Regions from separate parts of the Pseudodesulfovibrio alkaliphilus genome, predicted to be linked through region 3. Evidence: predicted binding sites of a transcription regulator. Region 3 holds the regulator's gene; each other region holds the start of a gene.
What was found. Region 3 encodes sigma-54, which starts transcription at its own class of promoters, with help from an activator protein. Its sites were predicted from a motif close to CTGGCACGGNNNNTGCTT; they were not measured.
Positions count from the first base shown of each region.

Region 1: GKC30_RS10100 (LeuA family protein) is a predicted target of sigma-54. The motif match lies at 2,506-2,523, and genes of this name have one in related genera.
Region 2: GKC30_RS02115 (glutamine synthetase III family protein) is a predicted target of sigma-54. The motif match lies at 5,530-5,547, and genes of this name have one in related genera.

Region 1 is NZ_WODC01000006.1:73,943-84,604, reverse strand. It holds gene nifD (nitrogenase molybdenum-iron protein alpha chain) at 1-627, opposite strand, end outside; gene GKC30_RS10115 (P-II family nitrogen regulator) at 649-1,023, opposite strand; gene GKC30_RS10110 (P-II family nitrogen regulator) at 1,025-1,372, opposite strand; gene nifH (nitrogenase iron protein) at 1,417-2,244, opposite strand; gene GKC30_RS10100 (LeuA family protein) at 2,566-3,675, shown strand; gene GKC30_RS10095 (hypothetical protein) at 3,714-4,667, shown strand; gene GKC30_RS15150 (hypothetical protein) at 4,699-4,827, shown strand; gene GKC30_RS10090 (metal ABC transporter solute-binding protein, Zn/Mn family) at 5,174-6,118, shown strand; gene GKC30_RS10085 (Fur family transcriptional regulator) at 6,178-6,654, shown strand; gene GKC30_RS10080 (TIGR03943 family putative permease subunit) at 6,648-7,502, opposite strand; gene GKC30_RS10075 (permease) at 7,505-8,455, opposite strand; gene GKC30_RS10070 (PEP/pyruvate-binding domain-containing protein) at 8,544-10,662, opposite strand, start outside.
Region 2 is NZ_WODC01000001.1:424,256-434,917, reverse strand. It holds gene GKC30_RS02145 (ABC transporter permease) at 1-200, opposite strand, end outside; gene GKC30_RS02140 (ATP-binding cassette domain-containing protein) at 197-1,675, opposite strand; gene GKC30_RS02135 (BMP family lipoprotein) at 1,679-2,866, opposite strand; gene greA (transcription elongation factor GreA) at 3,190-3,684, shown strand; gene GKC30_RS02125 (hypothetical protein) at 3,769-4,545, shown strand; gene GKC30_RS02120 (RluA family pseudouridine synthase) at 4,542-5,189, shown strand; gene GKC30_RS02115 (glutamine synthetase III family protein) at 5,636-7,819, shown strand; gene GKC30_RS02110 (hypothetical protein) at 7,901-8,590, opposite strand; gene icd (NADP-dependent isocitrate dehydrogenase) at 8,925-10,067, opposite strand; gene GKC30_RS02100 (SIR2 family NAD-dependent protein deacylase) at 10,241-10,662, shown strand, end outside.
Region 3 is NZ_WODC01000007.1:89,953-100,614, forward strand. It holds gene pyrG (CTP synthase) at 1-1,595, shown strand, start outside; gene kdsA (3-deoxy-8-phosphooctulonate synthase) at 1,596-2,405, shown strand; gene GKC30_RS11115 (KdsC family phosphatase) at 2,398-2,925, shown strand; gene lptC (LPS export ABC transporter periplasmic protein LptC) at 2,926-3,546, shown strand; gene lptA (lipopolysaccharide transport periplasmic protein LptA) at 3,560-4,432, shown strand; gene lptB (LPS export ABC transporter ATP-binding protein) at 4,433-5,158, shown strand; gene rpoN (RNA polymerase factor sigma-54) at 5,403-6,809, shown strand; gene hpf (ribosome hibernation-promoting factor, HPF/YfiA family) at 6,845-7,384, shown strand; gene GKC30_RS11145 (PTS sugar transporter subunit IIA) at 7,387-7,836, shown strand; gene rapZ (RNase adapter RapZ) at 7,855-8,736, shown strand; gene GKC30_RS11155 (PTS sugar transporter subunit IIA) at 8,739-9,188, shown strand; gene GKC30_RS11160 (PTS sugar transporter subunit IIB) at 9,185-9,649, shown strand; gene GKC30_RS11165 (PTS sugar transporter subunit IIC) at 9,705-10,349, shown strand; gene GKC30_RS11170 (manganese-dependent inorganic pyrophosphatase) at 10,444-10,662, shown strand, end outside.

The sequences.
Region 1 (10,662 bases), on a different contig from region 3:
CAGATGGGTGAAGACCTGATTGTTGGCGATGTGATGGCCGGCGGACTGGGACACGCCCTTGTACCCTTCGCAGGAAAAGGCGAAGACGTTGCAGTCCCCAAGTTTCTCCTTCATCTTGCGGGCCACGGCGTGGATGTCATCACCGATGAGGCCCACCGGACAGGTGGCGAAGATGCAGATACCCTTGGGGTGGAAGAGGTCGTAGGCTTCCTGAATGGCCGCCGTCAGCTTCTTCTCGCCGCCGAAGATGATGTCCTGATCCTGCATGTCCGTGGAGAAACAGTAGGTCATGTAGTTCTCGCCGGTTTCGCCCGCATCGGTCTGGTTGCGCCGGGTGAGCCAGGAGTAAAAGCCGCAGCCGATGGGGCCGTGGGTGATGTTGAGGATGTCGCGGGTGGGCCCCATGATGACGCCCTTGCAGCCCGCATAGGTGCAGCCGCGCATGGTGATGATGCCGGGGATGGTACGGACGTTGGCCACGATCTCGGGCGGCGTCTCGCTCTCCTGGGCCTCGTTGATCATTATCTGCTTGGCGCGCTTTCTCGCCACCTTGGGAGGATACTTCTTGAGAAGCTCTTCCTTGATGTCCGCGGGGTCGAAGCGCACCGCCTTGCTGGTCTTTGCCATTTCACTCTCTCCTTGCAGAACTTAGGCTATGGACTTGGCGCCCTTCTCGCCGGTACGCACCCGGACCGCGTCATTGATGGGCAGGACGAATATCTTGCCGTCGCCGGGCTTGCCGGAACGGTTGACGGCGGTGATGGCCTCCACCACGTCCGCGACCATGTCATCCCCGACCACCACGGTGACCATGCGCTTGGGGTAGAGCTTGCCCTTCTCGCCCAGAACGGCGGCCGCCTCCTCGTAGCCGCTCTCCGCGCCTTCGAGTACGCTGGAGTTGACGAACCCCTTGCCCCGGCCCTGCGCCTCGTGGGCGAAGAAGGCGTCCACCCCGGCACTGGTCAGGGCGGCCTTGGTGCGGTTCATCATGTCCATACGCACTACTGCGATGACTTCCTTCATGCTATGCCTCCCCGGCCACGGCGGTTTCGTTGACACCCGAGCTGATGGTGTAGACACCCTCCACCTGGGAGACGAAGATCTTGCCGTCTCCGAACGCGCCCTTCACGCCGGAGCGGGCTGCATCCATGATGGTGGAGATGACAAAGTCCTTGTCCGCCTCCTTGACCACGCTCATGAGCATGGTCTTTGGAATTTCGTCGTAGGTGACCTCGCCGATCTTGATGCCGCGCTGTTTGCCTCGTCCGGCCACGGAATATTTGGTCACTGCCGGAAAACCGTTGTCCATCAGGGCCGCAAGCACGTCGTCCGCCTTTTCCGGGCGCACTATCGCCCTCACCATGATCATCATTTCCGCTCCCTCCTATACTGTTGATTTTTAGACAATTTGATTGGCTACGCTTCCATGATTCCATAATCGAGGAGTAGTTGTTCCAGCTCCTCGATCTCCAGGGGGGTGGGAATGACGAACATCTTGTTTTCGTCGATGGCCTTGGCCAGCCCGCGATACTGGTCGGCCTGGGACACTGCGCCGTCCCACTCGATGACGGTCTTGCGATTGATCTCGGCGCGCTGCACGTCGTTGTCACGGGGGACGAAGTAGATCATCTGGGTGCCCAGCTTGCTGGCCAGCTCGGTGATCAGGTCTGCCTCGCGGTCGGTGTTGCGCGAATTGCAGATGAGGCCGCCAAGCCGCACCCCGCCGGACTCGGCGTACTTCATGATGCCCTTGCAGATGTTGTTGGCCGCGTACATGGCCATCATCTCGCCTGAGCAGACGATGTATATCTCCTCGGCCTTGCCGTCGCGGATGGGCATGGCGAACCCGCCGCAGACCACATCGCCGAGCACGTCGTAAAAGGCGTAGTCGAGACCCTCGGACTCCTCATAGGCCCCCAGGGACTCAAGCATGTTGATGGAGGTGATGATGCCGCGGCCCGCACAACCAACGCCCGGCTCGGGACCGCCGGACTCCACACACCATGTTCCGCCGAACCCTGGCTTGCGGATATCGTCGAGTTCCACGTCCTCGCCTTCTTCGCGCAGGGTGTCGAGGACCGACTTCTGCGCAAGGCCCCCAAGCAGCAGACGGGTGGAGTCCGCCTTGGGGTCGCAGCCCACGACCATGACCTTGCGGCCCATCTCGGCCAGACCGGCCACGGTGTTCTGTGTGGTGGTGGACTTGCCGATGCCGCCTTTTCCGTAAATCGCAACTTTTCTCATGTGTTCCTCCCTAAGGGGTTGGTTCGCGTTGATACCCCTCCATGGCAAAGGGTGTGCCACTGTCGATTGCAGCATATAACTTTCTGAAATTAAAGGATATCTTTAAATCAATGCGCTGTGCCGCCAACCTACGAATATGTCGGCGGCGACAGAGTGAACCTACGAAAAGTGTGGCTGCCTACATTCCTGAAGGCACATCTCCCGTTGATCCATGTCCGTGAAAACGTATTGAAATCCATAGTATTGCTCACACCATGCCCATTGGCATCCTTCATGCTCGGGGAGGACGTGAAGACCACACCGTAACCTGGGAGCCGGAACATGCTGATAGACACGACGCTGCGGGAAGGGGCGCAGCTCTTCGGGGCGTATTTCTCCCTTGATACGCGGGAGGCCATCGCCAACGCGCTGATTGATCTCGGAGTCGAGGAGATAGAACTCGGCTGGGTGGGGCAGGAGGACATGGACATCCTGGCCCGGCGGGTCCGCGCCAGGGCCGGGCGGACTCGTCTGAGCGTCTGGTGCCCCTGTCGCGAATCAGACGTGCCAAGAGCGGCGGCCCTGCCCGTGGATGGGATCAACATCGGCGTGCCGGTGTCCGATGCCCATATCCGCAAACGGCTCGGCATCGACCGGCCGGGCGTGCTCCAACGCATCGCACAAACCGTGCTCGCTGCCCGGATGCTCGGCGTGGGCTATGTTTCCGTGGGTCTTGAAGACATCTCACGCGCCGACCTGGAATTCGCCCGGACCGCAGCCCTCACGGCAGCCGGGTCCGGCGCCTCGCGGGTGCGCCTTTCCGACTCCCTGGGCCAGCTCACCCCAAGGCGGACATACGATCTGGTCGCCCGCTTCCGGGCAGCACTCAGCATTGATCTGGCCGTCCACTGCCACGACGACTTCGGGATGGCCACGGCCAATGCGATCACGGCCCTTGAGGCGGGCGCGGATTATGCCGACGCCAGCGTACTCGGCATCGGCGAACGCTCCGGCATCGCGGCAACCGAGGAGCTAGCCGCCCACCTCACCCTCAACACCGGCACCCGCCGCTACCGCCCCGGCGGGCTGCGCGAGCTTTGCCGCTTCGTTTCCAGGGCTGCAGGAGTGCCCATCCCGAGGACCAAGGCCGTTGCCGGAGAAGACATTTTTGCCTGCGAGTCCGGCCTGCACGCCCACGCCCTGAACAAGTCGCCGAACCTCTTTGAACCGTATGACCCGGCGTCCCTCGGCATGGACCGCCGCATCGCCGTGGGCGGCAAAAGCGGACGCAAAGCCGTGACAGACGCCTTGGGCCATCTCGATTTCCACTGCACGGAACAGGCATTGCCCGTTCTGGTCGAGGCTGTGCGAAGCCTGGCCCGGGAGCAGGGCCGCCCCCTGTCCAGCGACGAATTCGCAGGACTGGCCGCCCGCTTCGCGGAATCCGGTTAGCACCACCAACGCCCGACAACCTCAACAAGGAGCGCCCCATGCAGACCATCACCACCCGCCACGGCATGATCCCTGTCGCCCAAGCGCCGGCAACCTATCCCGACGGATCGCTTCGCGCCTGTCTGCCAGCCGGACCGTGCGTCCTCAACACCCCAGTCGGCCAGCTTGTGCCCCAGTTCACCGCCCGGGAACTCCGCAAAAAGGAAGTCCGGCCCATAACATTTCACCCGGACGGGACACTACAGGCACTGCCCCTGGAATCGCAGAGGGTCATCCCTTCTGCTGCGGGCAGCATCCCTGCGGAGTTGCTCACCTTTCATGCAGACGGCTCCCTCAGCCGGGTCTTTCCCCTCAACGGAAGGCTCTCCGGCTACTGGACCCAGGAGGACGAAGCAGAGCTTGCCCGGCCTGTCACCCTGCTCACCCCGGCGGGCATACTCACGACCACTCTCATCGGCGCGGCATTCCACCCCTCGGGCACGATACGCAGTCTTACCTTCTGGCCTGGCCAGACCGTGTCCATCAACACTCCGGCGGGCATGGTGGATACTCGTATTGGCGTGTCCTTCCACCCCGATGGCCAGATTCGCTCCGTTGAACCGGCCCGGCCCGCGGCAGTGGAAACTCCGGCCGGAGAGATTCTGGCGCACGATCCTGATGCCCTGGGCATCAACGGAGACAGCAACTCCCTGGCCTTTCACCCAGATGGCACCGTTTCCCGCGTGATCACCATACGCACGCGACTGACCGCCATCAGCCCTGACGGCCGACTTGCAACCTTTGCCCCCACCCAGCGCGAGAGCCTGTGCGGCGACGGCGAGCGCGAGATGATACCCATGAGCATTCAATTTACCCCGGATGCGGTGATCATCACCCAGGCCGAAAACGCCCCGCCTGTCCATATTCCCCTGGAGGGGCACGTTTTCTTCACAGCCCCATGGCTCTCCGGGCTGGCAGGGGGGCTGCCTGACCTGCGCTGCACCATCTGCTGAAGAACAACCGGGCCATGCGCCCCACAAGGCGATGTGGGAGACCCTGAACCTCGACCTGTCCGCCGAGGCCATCCACATCGGGTCGTGTGCCGGGGCGCTGGGGGCCGCCCTGTCCGGCCTGGACCAGGCCCACACCCGCTTCTCCCTGCCCGGTCAATAACAACTGCGATCTGACGCCCGCCAGGAACCTTGGCGCCAACCACGATCCGATGCCCGGCGGATCGGTCTGCCCGTTTTCCGGCCAAAGGCCAGAGGGGCGAGAAACAAGGGCGGCAAACCATCCGCACACGGCAGACTCAAGCATACCAAGCTTTTACCACGGCCTCTTCCTGTCTCGTCGACCGCCCTGCCTGGAATGAAAACAGGCATGGCCCCGGCTCGTCAGCAGTCGCAATCCAGACGCTGTTGACACCTTTGCAACCGTGTTGCATCATGCAAACTTGTTGCCTCTCCGACTCACACCGTCAACCGCGCCCTGCACGGCGCACATCAGAGGAACCATGCGTATGATGAAAAAACGTATCCTGCTGACCGCTTTTGCCTTTTTCCTGGCCGCCGCCCTGGGTGTCGGCCCGGCCCGCGCCCAGACTCCGGTCTTTGTCAGCATCCTGCCCCAGAAGTATTTTGTCGAACGGATCGCTGGCGATCTGGCCCAGGTCTCCGTGCTGGTCATGCCAGGCGCCAGCCCCCACACCTACGAGCCGACCCCCAGGCAAATGGCCGCCCTGGCCAAGGCCAAGGCGTATTTCTCCATCGGCGTGACCTTTGAGAATATCTGGCTGCCGCGCATCAACAGCGCCAACCCGTCCCTGCGCATCGTGCCCACGGCCCGGGGAATCGAGAAACTCCCCATGGACGCGCATCACCATCACGACGACGAGGGGCATGGCCATGACCACGGCGCAGCGCACCACCATCATGGACATGAGCACGACCATGGGCACGATCACGACCATGGCATTCTCGATCCTCATGTCTGGCTCTCTCCCAACGGCGCCAAGGTGCTGGCCGCGAATACCCGCGACGGCCTGATCAGGATGGACCCGGCCAACGAGGCTGCCTACCGGGCCAATGCAGACGCCCTGCTCCGGGAGATCGACAGCGTGGACGCCGACATCCGCGCCCTGCTCGACGGCCTGCCCGAGAGCAGACGCTCGTTCATGGTCTTCCATCCTTCATGGGGCTATTTCGCCCACCAATATGGGCTGAACCAGATATCCATCGAGGTGGCCGGTCGGGAACCGAGCCCCAAGGGACTGGCCGAAGTCATTGAACAGGGCCGCGCCCTGGGTATCCGGGTGATCTTCGTCCAGCCCCAGTTCTCGGGAAAAAGCGCCGCGGTCATCGCGGCCGAGATCGGCGCACACACTGCCGTGCTCGACCCCCTGGCCGAGGACTGGCCCGCTTCCATGCGCGACACCGCCCGTGCCATCGCCGCAGCGGCCCGCTAAGAAAAAACACCGCCAGCCGCGCCAGGACCAACCCCCCTGGCGCGGCCACGGAGAACCACATGCCCCATGCCGATACCGCGAACGCTGCCCGGATTTTTCTGACCAGGACAGGCATTGAGCCGACCCTCAACCGCATCCTTGTCTACTCGGCCATGGCCGACAGCGACCAGCCACTCACCGCCCGGGAGATTCTCGACAAGGTCCTGGCCGACCACCACATCAACCGGGTCACGGTCTACCGGATTCTGGACCTGCTGGCCGACAGCGGCGCGGTCAACCGCATCGCCTCGGTGGACGGGGCTTCGCGCTTCTGTTCGCGGGGCGGCCGCTGGCCTGCCGGACACAGCCACTTCCACTGTACGCGCTGCGGAGAGGTGCGTTGCGTGGACAACGCCACCCTCCACCTGGACGAAACGGAGCTGGGCAACGCCCTATCCATGCGGGTGGACAACGTGGACCTGCGCCTGGACGGCATCTGCGCCTCGTGCGCCGAGGCGGCCAGGTCGGATCAGGCGGAAAAACAGCCCGGTCAATAGGCGAATGGCGAACGGGAACGGATCTCGAACAAATAAGGAATCCCGGTAAAATCCTGGGTATCGACGCTGTTGGCCAGCAGGGCGAAACGCTCGCTGCGGATGGCAGTGAGTGCGCCGAAGATGGATATGCGCGTATCCTCCACGGCCGGGATAGGCACCACCCGGCCAAGCACCCTGACCCAGGTGCCGGGAGTGAACGACTCCGGGTCGTCCACCCGGACCAGGGCGACCACGCCCGCCGCATCGGCAAAACAGCAGGAGATGAAGAGCCGGGTCACGGCCACCAGTCCGGCCCGGTCCAGCTCAGGGGTTCGGGCCAAGCCGCCCTGCACCGCGAAGAGGTCGCCCTCGCGCACCCAGCCGCCGGACTCGCCCGCGATCAATTCGGCCACGTTGATTCTGACATACTCCTGCCCGGCATACGCCTCCACGGGCTCGGAATCGAAATCATCCTCGTAGCCGCCGCCAAAGCCAGGGCCGTAGCCGCCGCCGAAATCCGCGTCAAACCCGTCCGAATGATCACCGCCGAACCCCCCGGAAAAGGAAAGGCCGCCCCGGCGGGGCATGGTCGGCCCGGAATCAACCAACATTCCGGGAAGCATCTGGCTGGCAACAGCAAGGCCGAGGAAGATCGCCAGCCCGGCCAGCTCGGTTCCCTTGCGCCGTCTGTGTCCATCCAGCAGGGCGGCAAACCCCAGGGCCATCACGCAGCCGCCCGCCACAAGGGTCAGCCAGGAATACTTGGGGTTGAGGTATTGCCAGTACCCGGACGACAGGGACAAAGCGACCATGAACGAGCCCATGGCCGCCAGCAGGCACGCCTCGATGAAGCGGATCATAGCGGCCATGCCTACCATCCTCCCCAGGCGAGCAGGACGCCCATGACAAAGACCGTGACCGTGGGCACCACCATCAAGGCCACGGCCACGCGCCGGGTGAACACGGTCAAAAACAGCGGGATCAGCTTGAGATCGACCATGGGACCGATGGCCATGAACGCCACCTTGGCCGCCATGGGAAACGATGCGAAGGATGCGGCCACAAAGGCGTCGGCCTCGGAGCAGATGGACAGGGCGATGGCCAGCAGCATCAATCCGCCCACGGCCATCATGGGACTGCCAATGAAAAATTCAAGCACTGCGGGCGGTAAAAACGCCTTGAATCCCGCAGCCACCACTGCGCCAAAAACCAGGAACCGGCCCATGGAAACAAACTCGGCCGCGGTATGAAAAAGCACCGCCCTCGTCCGGGCAAAGGGGCCGGAAACAGCATGGCCGCAACCGCAGCCGCAGCCGTGGGCGTGATCGTGTTCCGGGAGGTGGGCGGCCTCGGCCTCGTCGAACCGCTTCAGGTCGATGGGCTGCTGACGCAGAACCGTGCGCGGGCTGGCGTCGCCCAGGGCGAAACCCAGGGCCGCAGCAGGAATGATCACCAGCAAAAGCCGCAGACCGACCACGGACATATCACCCTGAAAGGCGAAGAGCGTGGAGGCGATGACCACCGGATTCACCACCGGAGCGGCCAGCATGTAGGGTATGGCCACCCTGGGAGGCACGTTCTTGAGCAACAGGCGCCGGACAACGGGCACAATGCCGCATTCGCAGGTTGGCAGAAGCATCCCCGCGAACACCCCCACAGCCACCTGCCCGGTTCCGCTTCGCGGAATCAGACGCAGCAGGGTGCGCTCGGGCACCAGCACCTCTATAAGCGCCCCGATGAGAGAACCCAGCAGCAAAAAGGGGGCTGCTTCAAGTACAATGGCCGTTGCGGCCGTGGTCATGACGACAAGGGATTCGGTCACGGATTCTCCAGTGCTGGCCGTCAGGCGTCGCAGCCCGGACATATACAGGAATTACTCTCGAAAATGAAGAGCCATCGTGTGGTCAGGGCTATCCGTCGATGGAATGAGCCCCCAAGCTCGCCGGCTCGCCGAGCAACTCGCCAAGCTGGCTACAGAGCCTGTCCTTGTGGGCCTGGACCTGGGCTGCGTCGCGCATGATCATATCCAACTGGCGGGTGTGCATGATCACATGCCCGAGGACCACAAGCCGGGAAAGCATGTGCTCGGGGCCGCGCCCTTCGACACGGGCAGTCAGACTGTCCTGGCGAACCGAGGTCCGAAAGCCGAATTCCTCCAGCACCTCGGAGATGAGCATCACCCGCAGACGACGCCGCCCCGGATCGGCCGCCCCGCCAAAGAAACGAAAACCCGCATAATTCTCCACCGCGTATTCGCCAACCAGGGCCTCCACGTTGCAGAAGTGAAAGCCGAAACGGGATTGGAGGGAGCAGAATTCCTTGGAAATCATGAAATAATTTTTAAAGGCCAGTGAGCTGCCGCCCGCCACGTTGAGCTTTGGGTTCATGGACGCCTCGAACAGGACCGACAGGAAGCCCCGGCCGTTCACGGCCGGAGGGCCTTCCCAGGGAAAGGCGTTCATGCCGCGCCACAGGGCCAGCATGGGCTGGCAGGCGATCTGTCCAAGCTCCACCCATTTGTCACTGGGCTCGACCATGAAGCCATCCTGCACATTGACCACCCAGAACTGCTTGGGGCTGCCCTCCACATGCAGCTGTTTGGCTTCGTAGCGGCTGACCTTGTGTCCCCGGCCAAAGGAAAACATCTCGGCCACAGCCTTTTCGTGGCAATAGCGGGTGATGTCGTGCAGGGTTGTGCAATTCTCCGGGCGAAAGGTCAGCCCCTCGGGGTCGAGCAGGTGCAGGGGAGTGATGTGTTCGGCCACCGCCGCCAGGGCGGTGTGTACCGGGCTGCCGGCCATGAGGTTGACCCCGGGGGCCTCGGATTCGAGCAGCGACTCGACAACCCCGCGCAAAACGCGCCTGCCGTCGGCATCCACCGTGACCATGGCGGACTCCGGGATCGAATCCAGGGCGTTGCCCATTCCGAACAGGGCCGGAACCCGGAACTCGCGGGCCACAGAGGCCAAATGCCCGGCCACCCCCCCCAGCTCGGTGATCACGGCCGAGGCCACGGGCAGAAGCGGGGCGAGATCCGGGCCGGACTGCCGGGCCACCAGCACACCACCCGGTTCGAAATCCAGGATGTCGGCCGTGGTGCGTACATGGTGGACCAGCCCCGCTCCCACACCGCCACTGACCCGGACCCCGCCGGACATGACGACACGGGTGCCCTCGGGCAGCGGCTGGACCACAGGCTCGGCAGTGAGCATGACGGCACGCGCCTGGAGATAGGCAATCTCCCCGGCCTCGTTCACGGCAAATTCGATGTCCTGGGGATAGCCGAACTGCTCCTCAATGCGAAGGCTGGTACACGTCAGGTCCGTGACCTGTTGATCGGTCAGCGAAGGCTGCGACGCCATGTCTGCCGGAACGCGGTCCATGACCATGCCTCCGGCCCTTCCCCCGTGCATGCGGATGCGCTTGACGGCTATGTCCCGGCTGCGCTGGACCAAAGTCCGACGGTCCACCACAAAGCTGTCGGCCAATACCGAGCCGTCCACCACGGACTTGGGCCGCCCCCAACAGGCGTTAATCAGTACGGCCTCCGCGTTTTCAGAGAGAGGATCACGGGTGTAGACCACACCGCCCGCCCAGGCTTCGACCATCTCCAGAAAGCCGACGCACATGGGGGGCGTATCCAGGCCGCGGTTGCGGCGATAGCCCATGGCCTGCGCACCATACAAGGAAGCCACCACCCGCTTGTAGGCAAACAGCATGTCCTCGGGGTGCACATTGAGCAACGTGAGGTACTGGCCCGCAGAGGAGGAGCCGGCCTCGTCCTCGCCCAGAGCCGAAGAGCGGACCCCCACATTGGGCCGGTATCCGATGCGGGCCGCCAGTCTCTCATATTCGCGTCCGATGGCTACGGCAACCTCGTCGGGAACCTCGGCCGCCAGCACCTCCCGCTCAATGGCCTCGCAAAGGGCCAGCATGGACGAGGGATTGTCCGCCCCGGAAGCCTGGATCAGCCTGTCGATTTCCTCGCGCAAATCGCCTGATTCCATGAACATGCGGCAGGCATCGGCC
Region 2 (10,662 bases), on a different contig from region 3:
AGCGGCACCCAGCCCGCCAGCGCCCGGCCCAGCTTGGCCATCGAGCCGAGGCCGCCGTCCAGAAGCACGGCAATGGTCTCCAGGGGAGGGGCGCCCGAAGGCAGCGTGACCAGGACGGTCAGGCCCAGGGCCAGGAGCAGGGCCGCGCCGAGCCAGCCCGCTTCGACCAGCGCCGAAAAACGTGTCCAGGGCCGGGTCATTGTCTGTCTCCCAGGACTTCCGCGGGGCTCTTGCCTGCCATGAGCGCACCCACGACCTCGGTGCTGGCCCTGGCCCGGTCCACCACGGCGACCATGGCCCGGTCGTAGAAGACCACCACCCGGTGGCTGTGCTCCAGCACCTCGTCGAGGTCGGGCGAGAAGAAGATCAGGGTCGCCCCCGCCCGGCAGCGGCTGTTGAGATGAGTCCACACCTGTCGGGCCGATCCGGCGTCAAGGCCGCGTGTGGGATGCTCCATGAGCAGCAGGGAGGCATCGTCAGGGATGAGGGAAAGCAGAAGTCTCTGTTGGTTGCCGCCGGAAAGCTCGCTGGCCAGGGTGTCCGGGTGGGCTCGCAGGTTGAACCGTTCCACGCACTGGCTCTGGTAGAAGGCGTCCATCTCGTCCAGGCGGCCCGGAAAGGCCAGGGCGATGTGCTCCCGCAGGGTCAGGGCCGGAAACAGCGCCAGCTCCAGCCGGTCCGCAGGCACAAAGTGAACGCCTGCCCGGCGCAAGGCGGCGAAGTCGTTGTCGGCGTATGTCCGTTGGTCCAGGGTCAGAGAGCCGCCGGGCATTCGGTCCAGCCCGCACAGGCCCCGCAGGAACAGCTCCTGGCCGCTGCCGTCCAGCCCGGCCAGTCCAACACACTCGCCGGGTCTGGCAGAAAAGGACATCGGCCCCATGGAGTACTTGGGTCCGGCCATGACCACATCCTCGAGGGCCAGCCTGGGAGGCGTATCCGACTCGGCCGGTTCCGGCGCGCCCACGGCCGCGGCGTTGGCCGCCTCGCCGAACATGCGCCGCACCAGCTCCCTTTCGTCATAGGGAGGGGTCAGTGTCGCCACGAGGGCCCCCTGGCGCATGACCAGGATGGCGTCGGCCATTTCCAGGGCCTCGGAGAGTTTGTGGGTGACCAGGACGATGGTGTGGTTTTCCTCGCGGGCCAGCTTCATCAGCAGGTCGAAGAGGTCGCGCTTCTGTTCCGGGGTGATGCCCGTGGTCGGTTCGTCGAGGATCAATGCGGTGGCCCCCAGGTCAAGGAGCCGGAGCAGTTCCAGGAGCTGGCGCTCGCCCACCGTCAGGGACGAGACCGCTTCGTCGGGCAGGAAACAGGCATCGAGCCGATAGGAGAGTTCGCCGATGACATCGACGACCTGTCGTTTTGTCCGGCTTGGCGCACCCAGCTGGAAGTTCTCCCAAATGGGCATGGCCGGAAAGTCGAGAGGATCCTGGTAGAGCATGCCCACCCCGTGATCGCGGGCCAGGGCAGGCGTGAGAAAGGCCACGGTGCGGCCGCACAGGTCGATGGTGCCCGAGGTGGGGCGGGTGTGCCCGGCCAGGACACGCATCAGCGTGCTTTTGCCCGCGCCGTTTTCTCCCACCAGGGCGTAGATGCGGCCGGGTTCGAAGGTCAGGCTGACGCCGTCGTTGGCCCGAACCCGGCCGTAATGCTTGTGAATGTCCTGTAAGACGATCATCTGCTACTTGGCGCTGGACAGTCCGCTCATGCCCTCGAGCAGTTGCTCCATGTACCAGATCTGCTTGTCCGTGGCCTTTTCGCCGGGCTTGAGGAAGACGGAGCCGTCCTGGTAGTTGAGTGGTCCGGTGAACAGGTCGATCTGCCCGGAGCCCATCTGGGCCACGAACGCGTCGAGTTTGGCCTTGACCTCGGCGCTGAGTCCCTCGCCGGGCATGAAGCCAACGGGAGACTTGTCGTGGTCGTTGATGGCGTCCCAGTAGGGGGCGTCCCACTCGAAGGCGGGCTTGTAGCTGCCGTCGCGCACCTGGGTGGCCAGCCGCAGGAAGGACGGCCCCCAGTTGAAGTAGGGTACGCCAAGACAGATGGAACCCTGGCCCTCGCAGGCCTTTTCATAATCGTAGGGCAGGGCGAAGACCCTGGCACCCTGGGCGCTTTTCTGTCTGGCCACGGCCACTGCCTCGGGTGTGTCTATGCCCGAAATGATCACATCGTATCCGGTGTCGAAGAAGGAGCCTGCCACCTGGGTCGGATCGGCGGTGACGCCGGGGATGTTGAACCAGAAGCCGATCCACTTGACGTTGAAGGAGAGGTCCTTAATGTCCCGGCCGCGCACCGTGGTCCAGGCGTGGGCCGCGCCGAGGTAGGCGGCGGCCACCAGACGGCGGGTCTCCTCGTTGATCAGGGGGCCGAGAAAGCCGATCTTGCCGGTTTCGGTGGTCATGGCCGCGGCGAATCCGGCCATCATTTTGGGATATTCCATGCGGCTGAAGAGGTTGCCGAGGTTGGCCGGGGCAGACCCGGTCCAGGCGGCGTCGCCCGAGATGTGGACAAAGGTTTTGTCGGAGTGCATGGCCGCGGCTTCGAGAATGCCGTCCTTCATGTCGTCGGACCCGGCGATGATCAGGTCGGCGCCCTTTTCCACGAGATCGTCCACCACCTGGGGCACGGTCAGTCCGGGCCTGTCGGCCGGGTTGACCTTGTCGAGGTAGATCATTTTCGCGCCGGGCATGCGGGCCTCGACATACTTGCCGCCTTCGTACTGGGCCTGGCTGTATCCCTTGTCATTGTAAGGGCCGACCAGAATCAGGCCGATGGTGAACTCCTTGGCCAGAACCGGCCCCGGGGCGAGCAGCACGGCCATGGACACCACGGAAAGCGCCACGAAAAGCAGTGAGCGTAGCTTGGACATCGAATCCTCCATTTGTGGTTGCCCGCCGTCTGGGCAGGCGTCTGGCGGTTGGGTTTCCCGGCCTGTGGGCAGGCTGCGGGAAAGGCGGGGAACCTTCCTGTTTCCCGCCGCGCAAAGTGGTATTTGTGAAACACTCGGCCCGATCGTGTCAACTGAGGAATGTGGAATTGGCGTCTTCATGGCTTGACCAGTGTGCGTTCATGTTCTATGTATTCAATTGTCACGCACACGAGACGACGAACGCAGGGGCGCGGTCCCTTTCACGAGTAGCCGCGCATCTGCTCTTTTTTTTTACCTTATCATAATCAGGAAGGAAACACGCAATGGACAGAATTCCCATTTCCAAACAAGGCTTTGAAAAGATCAGACAGGAACTCGAAGAGCTTCGGGCGCAGCGGCCCGCCATCATTCAGGCCATCAAGGAGGCCCGCGAGGAGGGCGACTTGAGCGAAAACGCGGGATACGACGCCGCCCGCGAGCGCCAGGGAATGCTTGAGGCCCGCATCACCTACATCAACTCGCGCATGCCGCTTTTCGATGTTCTCGACCTCGACACCCTTGGAGGCGAGCGGGCCATATTCGGGGCCACTGTGGAGATCGAAGACATTGAGACCGAGGAAACCAAGCGGTTCACCCTGCTCGGCCCGGACGACGCTGACCACAAGAACGGCTCCATTTCCGTGCTCTCGCCCATGGGCCGCGCCCTGCTTGGCAAGGAGGCCGGCGACGAGGTCGTGGTGGACGCCCCGCGAGGCCGCATCGAGTACGAGATTCTCTCCGTCCGGTTCCTGGGATCAGCGGGGTTGAACATCAGGTAGATTTTGCACTTGGTTCCCATCTGCCTTCGGTGTACAGTGGCCCCATCGCACACAGCGGTGGGGTCACTGTACGTTTATATGTTGATGGAACCAATCGAAATATCTGTCGAGGGCGACGGGCGTACCGCCTGCTCCGGGTTTTGCGCCCGGTGCGGGAGGGCCCATTCCCTGCCCGTGGGGCCTGCCCTGGCCCAGGCCAGGGAGTTGCTGCATAGCCTGACCAGCGCCGGGCGGGTGGATATGCACGTCAATGCCGAGGCCGCGGACCCTGCCCTCTCCACCGCATCCCTCTTCGGCGAGGCCCGCGGGCACATGTTCGGTGTCCTCGTCTGCCGCGATCAACAGGGGCGCACCGGAGTTCTCAAGGCGTTCTCGGGTCAGCTCAACGGCGTGTGGCATGTGCCCGGCTGGGTGCCGCCTCTGGTGAATACCGAAGAACTGGCCGCCATGAGCTCCGGGGTGGAGCGGCTGATCAAGCGGCTTGGCCGCGACATGGAGCGTCTGCCCGAGGGCGACCCCGGACGGGCTGTCCTGGCCGCCAAACGGGCGGAGATTTCGCGGGCCCTCATGCTCGACATCCACGCCCTCTATCGCATCCCCAATTTCCGCAACGAGGCGAAACCCCTGCCCGAGATCGTGCTTGGCCAAAGCGGCATCCCCGCGGGCACGGGAGACTGCTGCGCACCCAAGCTGCTGGGCTATGCGGCCCGCCACAACCTGATCCCTCTGGGCGTTGCCGAGTTCTACTTTGGCCGCGAGAACCGCTCGGGCACCCGCAGACACGGCGGGGTCTACACCTCCTGTTCCCAGAAATGCGGCCGCATTCTCGGCCACATGCTCTGCGGGCTCGACCCGGCATGATCCGCATCCCGGAAGGACTCTCCATCCTCCACCGCGATCCGCTTTTCGTGGTGGTGGACAAGCCCGGCGGTCTGCTCTCTGTGCCCGGTCGCGGGCCGGAGAACCAGGATTGCGTGGTCAGCCGCCTCAAGGCTCTGTTCCCGGAGTGTCTCGACCAGCCTTCGGTCCACCGTCTGGATCAGGATACCTCCGGCCTCATCGTCATGGCCCTGACCGTACGGGCTCACCGCGCCCTGTCCGGGCAGTTCATGCAGCGGCTGGTGGGCAAGCGCTATGTGGCCCTGCTGGACGGGGTGGTGGCGCAGGACGCTGGCGTCATCGAACTGGCCTTCCGGCTCGACCCGGCCGACCGGCCCCGCCAGGTCTACGATCCCGAGGGCGGCAAGCCGGGTGTCACCCGCTGGCGGAAGCTCGGCGTCGAGGACGGGCGCACCCGTGTGGAGTTCATGCCTCTGACCGGCCGGACCCATCAACTCCGCCTTCATGCGGCTCACGCCAAGGGCCTCGGGGTTCCCATCGTCGGCGACCGGCTTTATGGCACGGGCACTGGGCCGGGGCAGCTCCGGCTCCACGCTTCGACCCTGCGTTTCCGCCATCCGGCCACACGCCAGCCCATGGAGTTCTCGTCGCCGCCCCCCTTCTGATCCCCCCTGATCCTTCATCCTTCCGGCGCACTCAGGTATGGCAAAGCCGTTTGTGACGTTTTTGGTAAAAATGCAAAGAGATGCCGCGGCATGACCGATCCGTGCCAGTCCTTGGGGACTGGTAGCGGTCTTGCCAGCGGTACGCAGAGGCCGGTTTCTCATTAATGTGATAATATTAAGCATTTATTTCGAAGCGTTGGAAGAAAAGTACGTTTCGTTTCACAAAAATGAAACCTGAAAGCGGCAGGAAGAGCAATTGTGATACATTTTCGTATTATTTTGTCAGAGGCCATGCTGGCTGATTTTGTTTAACTATTTGTTCTTGATGAATTTTCTCTGTTTGGCACGTTCCTTGGTAGAGGGGCGGGCAAGACAGTCGGGGCAGGCTGCCCTTTGGTCCGGCTCTGTCCGGAAACATCTTCCACTTGCCTGATAAGGAGTCATTCATGAGCGGATACCAGACACGTCAGACCGCCATCGCTGCGGTGACCAACTACAAACCCACCAATCAGCCGCTGAACTTCGCCGAGACCTCCCCGGCGCAGATATTCGGGTCCAACGTCTTCAGCGACAAGGTCATGAAGGCGATGCTTCCCAAGGACGTGTACAAGTCCCTGATGAAGACCAAGAAGGCCGGGGAGAAGATGGACCCCGCCATCGCCGGCCCGGTGGCCGCGGCCATGAAGGAATGGGCGCTCTCCAAGGGCGCCACCCACTACACCCATGTCTTCTATCCGCTGACCGGCCTGACCGCCGAGAAGCACGACGGCTTCCTGACCCCGGACGGCGAGGGCGGGGCCATCGCCGAGTTCGATCCCAAGCTGCTCATCCAGGGCGAGCCCGACGCCTCGAGCTTCCCCTCCGGCGGTCTGCGGGCCACCTTCGAGGCCCGTGGGTACACCGCCTGGGATGTGACCAACCCGGCATACATCATCGAGAATCCCAACGGCACCTTCCTGTGCATCCCCACGGCCTTCGTCTCCTGGAAGGGACACGCCCTGGACAAGAAGACCCCGCTGCTGCGCGCCAACCAGGCCATCAACAAGGCCGGACGCCGCTTCCTCTCCCTGTTTGGCAACGACAACGGCGAGATGGTCGTGTCCAATGCCGGGCCCGAGCAGGAATACTTCCTGGTGGACCGCAACTTCTACTTCGCCCGGCCCGACCTGATGGTCTGCGGCCGCACCCTGTTCGGGGCCAAGCCCTCCAAGGGCCAGGAGCTTGACGACCACTACTTCGGCGCCATCCCGCGCCGGGTGCTCTCCTTCATGCTCGAAGTGGAGCGTGAGCTGTACAAGCTGGGTGTGCCGGTCAAGACCCGCCACAACGAGGTGGCCCCCGGCCAGTTCGAGATCGCGCCCATTTACGAGCAGTCCAACCTGGCCACCGACCACAACCAGATTCTCATGACAACGCTGAAGTCCGTATCCAAGCGCTACGGCATGGCCTGTCTGCTGCACGAAAAGCCCTTTGCGGGCATCAACGGTTCAGGCAAGCACCTCAACTTCTCGCTCTCCACCCCCTCGCAGGGCTCGCTGTTCAATCCCGGCGACACCCCGCACGAGAACATGCAGTTTCTGACCATCACTGCGGCCACCATCCGTGCCGTGGAGAAGTACGGCAAACTGCTGCGGGCCGTGGTGGCCACGGCCAGCAATGACCATCGCCTGGGCGCCAACGAGGCCCCCCCGGCCATCATGTCCGTATTCCTCGGCGAGCAGCTGACCGACATCTTCGAGCAGATCGAAAAGGGCAGCCTCAAGGGATGCAAGACCAAGGACTGCCTGACCGTGGGCGTGGACACCCTGCCCCCGCTGCCCATGGACGCGGGCGACCGCAACCGAACCAGCCCCTTCGCTTTCACCGGCAACCGTTTCGAGTTTCGCGCCGTGGGTTCCAACCAATCCATCGCCGGAGCCCAGGTGGCCCTGAACACCATGCTGGCAGAATCCCTCGACTTTGTCTGCGACGAGATCGAGAAGATTACCAAGGGCGACGCCTCCAAGCTCGGTGCTGCCTGCCAGAAGGTCATCCAGGCCATCATGAAGAAGCACGGCCACATCATCTTCAACGGCGACGGCTACTCCGAGGAGTGGCAGAAGGAAGCCAAGCGGCGCGGCCTGCCCAATCTGAAGACCGCCGCCGACTGCCTGCCCTGCATCGGCGATGCCGACGTGGTCGAGATGTTCGGCAAGTACGGCGTCCTTTCCGAGGCCGAGCTGCACTCCCGGGTGGAGATCTACCACGAGCAGTACAACCAGGCCATCAAGACCGAGGCCCTGCTGGTGTGCAAGATCGCCAGGACCATCATTCTGCCCGCGGCCATCCGCTACCAGGGCGAGCTGGCCGCCACCGCCGCCAGCATGAAGGCCGCCGGCATCGAGCCGACCACGGCCATTCTCCAGGACATCACCGCCAAGCTGCGCAAGCTCCAGGCCAACACCGAAGCCCTTGAGAAGTTGATGGGGAAAGCCAGCTTCAAGTCCGTGGAAGAAGAGGCGGTCTACAAGACCAAGAAGATCCTGCCCGCCATGCTCGCCGTGCGCGAGGTGGCCGACGCCCTTGAGTGCGTGGTGGCCGACGACCTGTGGCCCCTGCCCAGCTACCAGGAGATGCTCTTCATCAAGTAGCGCCTCCCAAGCCCCCAAACACGAAAGGCCCGCCGTCATGGCGGGCCTTTTTGTTTGTGCCTGGGGAGATGGGGGGAGAGGTTAGGCGTGGGAGCCCTCTGTGCCCGGAGCGCATTCTGACGGCATCTGAACGCTGGGGAGGCATCTCGACCGCGGAGTCGAGAGTTGCGTTTCGGTTTGCTTTCCGTGCCGGGCCACGCCGTCGGGCCGGAGGTGGCCGGTGTGGACAGACAGCTCCGGCGCGGCGGCCGGGGTAGTTGCTTTGGCGTCCGCTGCCTCGCGGCGCCCCCCCTTTTTGCCGGGCAGAAACGACGAGCGCAGAAAGCTCGGGCGCAGGAAGGCCAGCGGGTTGCGCATGACCGAATCGGGCAGGATGTGGTACCAGCGGTAGCCCAGGGCGGTGAAGTAGGCGCGGGCGCAGTCGCCGTGCCCGGCCTCGCGGGCGGCCAGCAGGGCGGCATCGCGCTGGCAGCGGGAGCGGGCCAGGGGTTCGAGGATGCGCTCGGAATAGCCGAAACGCAGGAGCATGGCCTTGATCCGCTGGTATTCGCGGTAGCGGGACACCCCGTCGGCCATGGCGAAGAGACCCACCACCAGCCAGCCCGCGCCCCATCCGCCCAGGACCACGGCCCGGGCCGGGTTGGTCTGGGCCAGGTGCGTCAGGCCCAGTCCCGCTAGCGCACAGGCGAGCAGGAGCGAGGCCAGCCCGGTCATGTAGGGCCAGGGCGCGGCCCGGATGAAGCGGCCCATATGGCGGAGTCGTGCGGTCATGGTAATGCGTGAAGTTACCGCAGGTTTTCCGGCTGGTCAAACAATCCCGGTCGAAATCGGCCGGAAACCGCGACAGGGCGCGGGTTCGCGGCCCGCCCAAGGCTGTGGAGCCAGCCTTGAGAACAACGAAAAGGCCACCCCCGTCATCTCGGGGGCGGCCCTTGTTCATGATCTGGTCGTTCCAACGAGTAATCCTCTGAAAATCTCAATGCCGGGGCTGTTCAAAAATGGTGAGATGCGAAGCACGAAAAAAGGTCAGGGCCGAAGCGTACTTCAGGTACGCGAGGCCTTGACCTTTTTGAGCAACGAAGCAGATCGTTGTTTTTCAACAGCCCTACAGGTTGGCCAGCAGAATCTCGCCGAACTCCCGGCAGCCCACCTGGGTTGCGCCGGGAATCTGGGCCGCGAGGTCCACTGTCACCCTGCCGTCCTGAAGCGTTTTTTCCATGGCCGCGTGGATGAGGGATGCGGCCTCGGTCCAGCCGATATGCTCCAGGAGCATGGCCCCGGAGAGGATCAGCGAGCCGGGGTTGGCCATGTCCTTGCCCGCGATGGTCGGGGCCGTGCCGTGGGTGGGCTCGAAAAAGGCGAGGGTGTCGCCCATGTTCACGCCAGGGGCCAGCCCCAGGCCCCCCACCTGCGCCGCCAGGGCGTCGGAGATGTAGTCGCCGTTGAGGTTGGTGGTGGCGATGACCGAATACTGCTCGGGGTACATGAGCACGTTCTGGAACATGGCGTCCGCGATGCGGTCCTTGATGACCACGCCGCTGCCGTCCTCGCCCTCGCGCACGACCCTGCCAGCGTATTCCTGCTCGGCCAGCTCGTAGCCCCAGGCGCGGAAGCCGCCCTCGGTGTGCTTCATGATGTTGCCCTTGTGGACCAGCGTGACCGACGGCTTGCCGTGTTCCAGGGCGAAGTCGATGGCGCGCTTGACCAGCCGCTTGGACCCGGCCGGGGTGATGGGCTTGATGCCCACTCCGGCGCTCATGTCCACCTTTGCGCCCAGTTCGTCGGCCAGAAATTCGATGAGTTTCTTGGCCTCGGCGCTGCCGGACTGGTATTCGATGCCCGCGTAGACATCCTCGGTGTTTTCGCGGAACACGGTCATGTCCACGAGATCGGGCCGCTTGACGGGGGACTCGATTCCCTTAAAGTACTTGATGGGGCGGATGCAGGCGTAGAGGTCGAAGACTTGGCGCAGGGTGACATTGAGGCTGCGGAACCCCTTGCCCACCGGAGTCTGGAGCGGGCCTTTCATGGCCAGTTCGGCCCCGGCCAGGGCGTCCATGGTCGCCTTTGGCAGGTGCTCGCCGGTCTCGGCATAGGCGCGCTCGCCGGCCAGCAGCTCGACCCAGTTCAGGGAGTTGGCCGTGCCGTAAACCTTGGCCACGGCGGCGTCGAGTACGGGGCGTCCGGCCTTCCAGACCTCGGGGCCGATGCCGTCACCTTCGATGTAGTAGATGGTCTTTTCAGCCAAAGCGTCCTCCTTCGCGAGATGAAACAGCGGATGTTCGGTTGGGATTGAGTAAAACGGGAAGCGGACTATGACGTTTATTCGGCCGGATTGCAAGCCGCTACCCGGTCTCGCAGACGGTCACAAGAACATGAATACTGTAGATAGTCGTTTTTCAACAGCCGGTAAGGGACGAGATGCAGGCGAACATCGAAATGGTCAAGGCCCTGCTCGATCCGGGCAGGAAAGTGGTGGTGCTTACCGGGGCGGGCGTTTCGGCCGAGAGCGGGGTGCCCACCTTTCGCGGTCAGGACGGGCTGTGGAAGACCCATCGCGCCGAGGATCTGGCCCGGCCAGACGCCTTTGCGGCCCGCCCGGAGCTGGTCTGGGAATTCTACAACTGGCGGCGAACCCTGGTGGCCGGGTGCGAGCCCGGCCCCGCCCATCTGGCCCTGGCGGCCATGGAGCGGCTGATTCCGAATTTTCTTCTGATCACTCAGAACGTGGACGGGCTGCACGGTCAGGCCGGGAGTCGGAAGCTGGTGGAGATGCACGGCAGTCTGTGGCAGGTGCGCTGCACGGTCTGCACCCACGCCCGCGAGGACCGCAGTGCGCTGCC
Region 3 (10,662 bases):
GCAAGGGGTTGGCCGCCGCTTCCATCGGGGCGCTGCTCCAGGCCAGAGGACTCAAGGCCACCATCCAGAAGCTCGACCCCTACATCAACGTGGACCCCGGGACCATGAACCCCTTTCAGCACGGCGAGGTCTACGTCACCGACGACGGCGCCGAGACCGACCTCGACCTTGGCCACTACGAGCGCTACCTTGGCAAGGCACTCAGCCAGCAGAACAACTACACCTCCGGGTCCATCTACTACTCCGTCATCCAGAAGGAGCGTCGCGGCGACTACCTGGGGGGAACGGTTCAGGTCATTCCGCACATCACCGACGCCATTAAGGAGGCGGTGATCGGTCTGCCCACCGACGAGGACGTGGCCCTCATCGAGATCGGCGGCACTGTGGGCGACATTGAGGGCCAACCCTTTCTGGAGGCCATCCGCCAGCTCAAGAACGACCTGGGCAAGGAGAACGTCCTCTACATCCACCTGACCCTGGTGCCCTACATCAAGGCCGCTGGCGAACTGAAGACCAAGCCCACCCAGCATTCTGTCAAGGAATTGCGCAGCGTGGGCATCCAGCCCGACATCATCATCTGCCGTTCCGAGGTGGAACTTGATGATGACCTCAAGCGCAAGATCGCCTTGTTTTGCGACGTGGATCGCGATGCGGTCTTCACTGGCGTGGACGTATCCAACATCTACGAGGTGCCGCTCCGGTTTTACGACGAGGGGGTGGACCAGAAAATCGCCATCCTGCTCAAGCTGCCCGCCAAGAACGCCGAGCTTGGCCCCTGGGAGCGGCTGGTGGACAAGCTCAAGAATCCCGGCGGCTCGGTGCGCATCGGCATCATCGGCAAATACGTGGATCTGACCGAAGCCTACAAGAGTCTGCACGAGGCCCTGATCCACGGCGGCGTGGCCAATGATGTCAAGGTGGAACTCGAATATGTCAACTCCGAGAAGGTGACGACCAAGAACGTGGAAAAGAAGCTCAAGGGCCTGGACGGTATCCTGGTGCCCGGTGGCTTCGGTTCACGCGGGGTGGAGGGCAAGATCCTGGCCATCCGCTACGCCCGCGAGAACAAGGTGCCGTTCTTCGGCATCTGTCTTGGCATGCAGTGCGCGTGCATTGAGTTCGCCCGCAACGTCATCGGCCTCGATGGGGCCAACTCCGAGGAGTTCGACCCGCAGACCCCGCACAACATTATCTATCTCATGAAGGAATGGTACGACTTCCGTACCAAGAAGACCGAGACCCGGTGCGAGGAATCGAACAAGGGCGGCACCATGCGCCTTGGCTCCTATCCTTGCAAGATCAAGAAGGACACTGTGGCCTATTCTGCCTATCAGGCCGTCAACATCGACGAACGCCACCGCCATCGCTTCGAGTTCAACAATCAGTTCATTGACCAGTTCGTTGAGCACGGCATGGTTCTTTCGGGCACCGCGCCGGATGAATCCCTGGTGGAAATTGTGGAGTTGCCTGACCATCCTTGGTTTTTGGGTTGCCAGTTCCACCCGGAGTTCAAATCCAACCCCATGAACCCTCACCCCTTGTTCCGGGAGTTCATCAAGGCGTCCAAGAATGAAAAAATAAGCAAGGACAAATAGTTGACTATCAGAGATCTTTATGGGGCCAGCCGGTCCGGCCCCTTTGTCCTGGCCGGGCCGTGCGTCATCGAAAGCAGGGAGATCACCCTGAGGACGGCGACCGCCCTTGCCGCCGTGGCCTCGCGTCTTGCACTGCCCCTGGTCTTCAAGAGTTCCTTTGACAAGGCTAACCGTACGGCTGTGACAAGCTTTCGCGGACCAGGCATGGAAGAAGGGCTGGCCATTCTGGCTGAAGTCAAAGACGAGACAGGTCTGCCCATTGTCACCGACATCCACAGCCCCGAACAGGCGGCAAGGGTGGCCGAGGTGGCGGACGTGCTCCAGATCCCCGCTTTCCTCTGTCGACAGACCGACCTTCTGGTGGCTGCGGCCAAGACAGGGTGCATCGTCAACATCAAGAAAGGCCAGTTTCTCGCTCCCTGGGACATGAAAAACGCCGTGGACAAGGTCCGCGCCTCGGGCAACGAACATATCTGGCTGACCGAGCGGGGCTCCACCTACGGCTACAACAATCTGGTGGTGGACATGCGCGCTATCCCCGAAATGCGCAAATTCGATGTGCCCGTGATCTTCGACGCCACCCATTCTGTGCAATTGCCGGGCGGCTTGGGCGCGGCCTCGGGGGGACAGCGCGAATATGTGCCCGTGCTGGCTTCTGCGGCCGTGGCCGCGGGAGCGGACGGTATCTTTCTCGAAACCCATCCAGACCCGGACACCGCCCTGTGTGACGGCCCCAACAGTCTGCCTCTGGATCGCGTGGAACTTCTGCTGCGTCGGCTCAAGGCCATATGGGAGCTGGCCGATGCGTGATGGCGTCATGGAGCGTGCCAGCCGCATCCGCCTGCTGGTGCTTGACGTGGACGGCGTGCTGACCGACGGCGGGCTCTACTATGGCGCCGAAGGAATGGTCATGAAACGGTTCAACGTCCAGGACGGATTCGGCATCAAGCTGGCCCAGTCCGTGGGTGTTGAGGTGGGGGTCATCACCGGCCTGGACCAGCCCCCGGTGGCCAGCCGGATCAGGGAACTGGGCATCACCCACTACTACCCAGGAAACCATGACAAACTGCCACATTTCCTCGAGATATGCGAGAAGGCCGGTGTTGAAACGTCCGAAGCCGCCTTCATGGGCGACGACTGGATTGATCTCGCGGTCATGCGCGAAGCCGGGCTGGCCTTGAGTGTGCCCAATGCCATGCCCGAGGTGCTTGAGGCAGCCCACTGGGTGTCGGTCCGTCCCGGCGGACATGGGGCTGTCCGCGAGGCCGTCGCCTTGATCCTGCGCGCCAGAGGACTCGAGGACAGCACACTGAAGCAGTGGGCAGGGTAGATGAAAGGGCGTCCCGGATTATTGCTCATCACGATTTTTCTGGTCGGTCTGCTGGCGGGCATTGTCATCAAGGCCGCCTTCTTCACCGAGCAGATCGTTGAGCCAACGACCGTCCAGCCTGTGACGGAAAAATCCCGGACCCAACTGCTTGACGAGGCCGATATTACAGCCGAGGACATTGAGCTGGTGCAAGGCAAAAAAGGGGCAATGACCTGGAAGCTGCTGGCCACCGAGGCCAAATACAACCAGGAACGCAAGCTGGTGGGCGTGACCCGGCCACAGCTCTCCGCCTATTTCGGCGAGGAGCGTCAAGAGGTGTACGTCAAGGCCGACAGGGGAGAGGTGGATCAGCCCAACGACAACCTGACCCTGTTCGACAACGTCACCGGGCGGTTCGGGGTCATGGCCCTCGACGCGGCGCATCTTGATTATGTAGGGGCCATAGACAAGGTGTATCTCAAGGGGGGCGTGACCGTACGCCGCCCGGACATGACGCTCACGGCAGCAGCCGTGGAGATAGACATGGTCAGCCTCGACCTCAAGGCGGCCGGCGGCGTCGAGGCGCTGTTCGCGCCCAAGGGATTTGACACGAGTCCGTTTCAGGACCAGGGCAGGGAGTAAGCATTTGATAAATATGACACGATGGCTCATTGCTGCGGCCTGTCTGCTCGCCTTTATTTCCCCGGCCTTCGGGGCCGATTGGGGCGAGGTGCGCGAGGCTGCAAGCAATCTCAACGTGCGCGAGGCCCGCTCTCCGCGGAGCGAGCATGTGCTCACCCTGACCAAGGGGCAGCGCGTCAGGGTCGATTTTCCCAAGGACGGCTGGTATGCGGTCTTTGACCTCACCGAGGCCGAGCGCGACGAAAGCCGCGCCCTGGGCTATGCCAATGCTAGGTTTTTGAGCCCTGTGGAGGGCAAAGCCTTGGAGGTGATCGCGTCCCCGTCGGCCGGTGCGCCTCTGCCCGGCGCTACGGACACCGCCCAGACAACAGACTCCGGCCCGGCCCGGGGCGAGGGCTCGGTCAAGGCCCCGGCCGCCCCGACCCCGCCTGCCCCCATCCAGGTGGGCGTCGATCCCAGCCGGGTTCCTGTCAAGATCACCTCGGATCGCATGACCTATGACGAAAACAGCAGGACTGTCACCTTTATCGGCAATGTGGTGGCCGTGCACGGAGAGCTGACCCTTTGGGCCAACCGGCTTTCGGCCTTTCTTTCCTCAAGTACCGGCAAACAGTTTTCCGTGGACGGCATTGAGCGCATCGTGGCCGAAGGGACCGTGCGGGCCAAAAAAGGCAGCACCGAGGGCACCTGCGGCAAGCTGACATATTTCGTGGAGGATCAACTGCTTCGCATGGAGGATGATCCCATGCTCCAGGACGGCCCCAACAGCCTGACCGGCGAGGTGATCAACTTCCATGTCCGCGAGAATCGCAGCGAAGTGGTGGGCGGCAAGGGCAAGCGCGTTAAGGCCATCTTCCTGACCCCCGAAAAGATCAAGGTGCAGTAGATGCCGGACGGACTTGTCGCAGCCAACCTCTCCAAACGCTATGGCCAAAAGGAGGTGGTGCACGGTATCAACCTTGAGGTGCACCGTCGCGAGGTGGTCGGCCTGCTCGGTCCCAATGGGGCAGGCAAGACCACCACGTTCTACATGCTGGTGGGCATCGTGAAGCCCAATACAGGCCATGTTTCCCTTGATGGCGAACCACTGACCGACAGGCCCCTGCACGAGCGGGCCCGCATGGGCGTGAGCTATCTGCCCCAGGAGAGTTCCATTTTCAAGAAACTCTCGGTACGCGAGAATCTCCAGATAATCCTCGAGCAAACGGATCTGCCCCCCGCCGCCCAACACAAGAGGGCCAACGAGTTGCTGGAAATGTTCACCATTACCAAGCTGGCGGACCAGGCGGCCATGTTCCTCTCGGGCGGTGAGCGCCGCAGGCTCGAAATAGCCCGAGCCCTGATCATGGATCCCAAGTTCATCCTGCTCGACGAGCCCTTCGCTGGCATCGACCCCATTGCGGTTATCGACATTCAGGAGATCATCTCCGTGCTGAAGAGCATGGACATCGGCATCCTCATATCAGATCATAATGTTCGGGAAACACTTAACATATGTGACAGAGCCTATCTCGTCTACGAGGGCACGGTCATCCTTGAGGGCAGCCCCGAAGAGATCGTGCAAGACAGTCGCGCCCGTCAGATATATCTGGGTGAGGACTTCCGCCTCTAAACGTCTTTTTTCCCCTTGCATCCGTTCTTGGCGATTTACAGCGGGGTGAATCGTTGGTACACTTTTTTCATGCCGATAATCCTATCTGAATAATGCAAGCTTGTCAGATGGTTATCAGGCAGATATTGCTTCCTGCTTTGATGTGTGGCAGGGTTGAAAGCAGGAGTTGAATGGATCGGTGAAAAAAACTGTCGCGAACCCCCGGCGCGGAGCCATGTGGAGCCCGCGCCGAGAGGTCTAGAATATGGGATTGGAACTCAGGCAGCAACTCAAGCTTTCCCAGCAGCTGGTCATGACACCGCAGCTGCAGCAGGCCATCAAGCTCCTGCAGCTCTCCCGCCTGGAACTGCTCGAAACCGTTCAGCAGGAGCTCATGGAGAATCCCTTTCTCGATGAAGCCGAGGTGGAAACCGAGATTCGCGAGCCCGAGAAACTGACCGAATCCCAGGCCGAGGAGGAGCTTGTCCGTACTGCGGATTGGGAAAACTACCTCGGTGAGTTTTCGAGCACTTCCAAGCAATCCACGGCCCGCGATCTGGAGGTTCCCGAAGAAGGGCTGTCCTTCGAGGCCCGGCTGGCCTCAAAACCATCGCTGGAAGGTCACATCGGCTGGCAGATGCGGCTTTCCGACTTCACCGAACGTGAGTTGTCCATCGGCGAGGTGATTGTCGGCAACCTTGACCACAATGGGTATCTCCAGGCGTCAGCAGAAGAGATGGCGGCCATGGCCGAGGTCGCGCCCGAGGAAGTGGAGTCCGTCGTCCTTCGGGTTCAGCGGCTCGACCCGGTGGGCATCGCTGCGAGAACCCCGCAGGAATGTCTGCTGGTCCAGATGGAAGTGCTCGGCTTCGACGACCCCATCCTGGTTTCCCTGGTCCGCGATCATCTGGAAGACCTTGAAAAGAACCGTTTCAAGCCTCTGGCCCGCAAGTTCAAGATTTCCATGGACGATCTCAAGTCGTACATTGAGCTTTTGCAAACCCTCGACCCGATGCCCGGGTCGCATTTCTCCAGCACCGAGCCGCATTATGTCAGCCCCGATGTCTTCGTTTACAAATACGGGGACGACTTCGTCATCATTCTCAACGAGGACGGACTGCCCAGGCTGCAGATGAACTCCTATTACATGGAAACCATGCAGGGTGCCAGAAACAAGGAGAAGGACTACTTTCAGGAGAAAATGCGCTCGGCCGCCTGGCTGATGAAAAGCCTGTACCAGCGGCAGAGAACATTGTACAAGGTAGTGGAGAGCATTGTCCGCTTTCAGCGTGAATTCTTTGAGGAAGGTGTGACAAAACTCAAACCTCTGATCCTCAAGGAGGTGGCAGAAGATATCGAGATGCACGAGTCCACTGTCAGCCGCATCACCACCAGCAAGTATGTGTCCACCCCACACGGCATCTTCGAGTTGAAGTTCTTCTTCAACAGTGCGCTGGACCTCAACGACGGCTCCCAGGTGGGCTCGGAAAGTGTCAAGGCGCTCATCAAGCAGATGATCGCCGCGGAGGACCAGAAAAAGCCCCTGAGCGATGAGCGTATCGGCGAGATTCTCCAGGAAAAACTGGAGGTGAACATCGCCAGGCGCACGGTTGCAAAATACCGTTCCGCCATGGGCATTGCCTCGTCCTCCAAGAGAAAGCAGTATTTCTAAGGCAGGCTTTCCACACATTCAACCAGGAGGAATGTATGAACATAAGCTTCACTTTCAAGAACTTTGAGCCGTCTGATCATCTCAAGGGATATGCGCAGAAGCGCTTTGAAAAGGTGGGCAAGTATGTTTCCGACGCGGAGGCCGACCTCCAGGTCAACCTGCTGGTGGACAAGTTTCGTCACAAGGCTGATATAATCCTCAATGCCGACGGTATCCACATCTCGGCCTATGAAGATTCCGAAGACATGTACTCGACCATCGACATGGTCCTCGACAAGCTGGAGGCACAGCTGCGACGCATGCGCGAGAAGATGAAGGATCGCAGCAGGCAGGCCCGTGGCAACAAGGTCCAGATGAACTTCATTTCCTATGAAGGCAAGGCGGGAAAACCCGGCCCGACCATTGTGGGAACCGACACATACGAACCCAAGCCCATGTCCGTTGACGAGGCAGCCCTGCAGTTGGACTCCCTCGACAACGAGTTCCTCGTCTTCCGCAATGCGGAGACCGAGGGCGTCAATGTCATCTACAAGCGCAAGAACGGCGACTTCGGTCTGATCGATCCTGGAAATTAAGCATGAAACTCGGTGATTACCTGGACAAGGATCTTGTCCTGTACGATCTCGTCTCCGGCTCCAAGCCGGAGGTACTCGCGGAACTCCTCACCCCGGTGGGGGAGAAATATCCTGAAATGGACACGGACCATGCGGTCCGTGTCCTTCTTGATCGCGAAAACCTGGGCACCACGGGCATAGGCGACGGCATTGCCATCCCCCACGGCAAGCTCGAAGACTTGGAACAGGTCATTGTAGTGGTTGGCAGGAGCGTTTCCGGCGTCGAGTTCACGGCGCTGGACCACAAACCATGCACCATCTTCTTTCTCGTACTCGCCCCGGAAAAAGTGGCCGGCATGCATTTGCGTATCCTCGCCCAGGTTTCACGCGTCCTCAAGGACGAGGCTTTCCGTCGCGAATTCATTGGGGCCGAGGACTTCGAGGCGCTTTGGAAGCTCCTCGAAGAGGTTTAGACCGCCCGGAGTCATGCCGTGACACCTGCCAATACCTTTCCCGTGGTCGTGGTGACCGGCATCTCGGGCTCGGGCAAGAGCACCGCACTTAAGGTTTTCGAGGATCTCGGTTTTTTTTGCATCGACGGCTTGCCGTCAGGCATGTCGGCCAAGATAGCAGGCCTGATCCTCAAACAAGACACGAAGTATCGCGGTTTGGCCCTGGGCATGGATATGCGCCAGCCGGAATTCCTGGAAGGATGGGACATCGCCTTTGAGGAGATGGCCGCCATGGGCATCTCGCCTCAGGTACTCTTTCTCGAAGCGAGGCTGGGCGAGCTGATGCGGCGCTACGCCACCACCCGCAGACCCCACCCCCTGGAGAGCCAGTCGCTGGGATTGGAACAGGCCCTGGAACAGGAGAAGACGCTGCTCGACCCCATTCGCGCCAGCGCTGATCTGGTGCTCGACACCTCGGACTACTCGGTCCACGATCTGCGCCGCGTGATCCAGACAAAGTGGTCGGCCATCGAGGAATTGGGCCGGGGGATGCGGGTACACATCATCACCTTCGGCTTCAAGTACGGAGTTCCGAGCGAAGCGGATTTCGTCTTTGACCTGCGTTTTCTGCCAAACCCCTATTTCGACGAAGCGCTTCGACCGCTTTCGGGTCTGGACAAGACCATCTCCGACTTTGTACTGGGCAGTCAGGTGGGAGTGGAGTTTAATGACAGATTTCTGGAATTTCTGACATATATCCTGCCGCTGTATGCTGACGAGGGGCGCTATCGCATCACCCTGGCCCTGGGTTGCACCGGAGGACGCCATCGCTCGGTGGCCGTGGCCGAATCGGTGCTGGCGACACTGAAGAAAAAAGGGTATGCAGTCACCATAGAACACAGACACATGGAACTGGGATAATCATGGCCGCGAAGAACGAAGACACTTCCATGGTGGGCGTGGTGCTGGTCACACACGGCTCCTTTGGTGAAACTCTGCTTGAGGCGGCCGAGATGGTGCTGGGGCCCCAACAGCACTGTCTGGCCGTCGGCGTGGATGTGGACCGGGGCGTGGACGAATCCATGGAGGCCATCCGCAAGGCCATCAAATCCGTGGAAAAGGGCAGGGGGGTCGTGGCCCTGACCGATCTTTTCGGCGGTTCTCCCACCACCATGAGCCTGTCGCTCATGAAGTCGGAACGGCTTGAGGTCATTACCGGCGTCAATCTGCCCATGCTGGTGGCCACACTGCAGTCCCGGCTCATGGACCTTGACGCCCTGGCCGATAAGGCCATGGATGCCGGAATGCAGGGCATCAAGGTTGCCGGTGCCATGCTCCGCAAGCGGGCCGCAGCCAAGGGCAAGGCGTCATGAATCTGGTTCGCATCGACAACCGCCTTATCCATGGACAGATTATCGAGACATGGCTGCCCTACACGGGCGCGAGCATGGTTGTGGTGGCCAACGACCAGCTGGCCGACGACATCCTTCAGCAGGAGATCATGTCTCTGGCCATCCCCCAGACCATCGCCAGCACCTTCGTCGAGGTGGAGGCGGTGATGGAAGCCATGGCAAGCCTTGGTTCAGACCGCGACCGGATCGATATTCTGGTTCTCTTTTCAAACTGCGCCGACGCCAGACGCGCCTATGATTGCGGTTTCTCCTTTGACGTGTTGAACATCGGCAACGTCCACTACAGTCCCGGCAAACGGCAGGTATCGCCAAGCGTGGCCCTGTCCGCCGATGACGAGGGATGCCTCAGGCACCTCTCGCGCAAGGGAGTAACACTTGATTTCCGCTGTGTGCCCAACGACCCTGTTCAGGTGAGGTTCTAGCCATGGCACTGTCCAACCCCTTTCTCTGGTTCGCTGCGGTCGCTTTTTTTTTGCCCTGTTTTCCCTGTTTCGAGTCTCCCTGACCATCGGGTTGCTCGAACGACCTCTGGTCATCGGCCTGTTTTGGGGATTGGCCACGGGCGATGTGGAGACAAGTCTGTGCATCTCGATTTTTTTCGAGTTGTTTTGGCTTGATCTCATTCCAGTAGGCACCTACATACCGCCGCATCTTACTGTGGCCACCTTTGCGGCCCTGTCGCTGACGACTTTTTTCGGTCTCGATCAACCCGGGCGCATCCTTTTCATACTCTTTGCCTCCATGCCCCTGGCTTGGTTGGGCACCCGTCTCGAGGCACTCCTGCGGGAACGGGATCAGGTCAACTACAACAAGCTGCTCGCCTGGGTACGCAACCCTGAGTCGCCGCGTCTTCCCTCCCTCATCGTCATGCGCTCCGTAGGTCGGACCTTTGTGTATTCCGGCCTCGCTTTCTACGCGGCCATGCTTGTACTCACATACTTTTTTGAATTCTTCTTTTCCCTCAATCCAGCACTCTTCACCGAGCTGGGCGTGACCTGGTCCTACCTTTGGGTGGCTGCCACTCTTGGCGGCGTCATGGCGCTCAGGGTCAGACGGGCCTATATCCTGCTTGTTGCCGGAATCATCCTTTTCATGTTTTTCACCCTGTGGGCTCGCTTTTAGCTTGGCAGCCGGAGTTGATTGTGATATTCCTCACATTCTATTTCGAGGGCGTACCATCCTGAGTTCAGGACACAACAGATTAGGAGGACTTGATATGGCAATTCTGGTTGTAGGACACAAGAACCCCGATACCGACACCGTCGCTTCCGCGATCGCTGTCGCCGACCTCTTCACCAAGCGCGGCATGGAGTCCAAGGCGATCACCCAGGGCGCCATCGCTCCTGAGAGCGAGTTCGTGCTGAAAAAGTTCGGCTTTTCCGCTCCGGCCATCGTGACCGACGCCACCGATCAGAAGATCATCCTCGTCGACCAC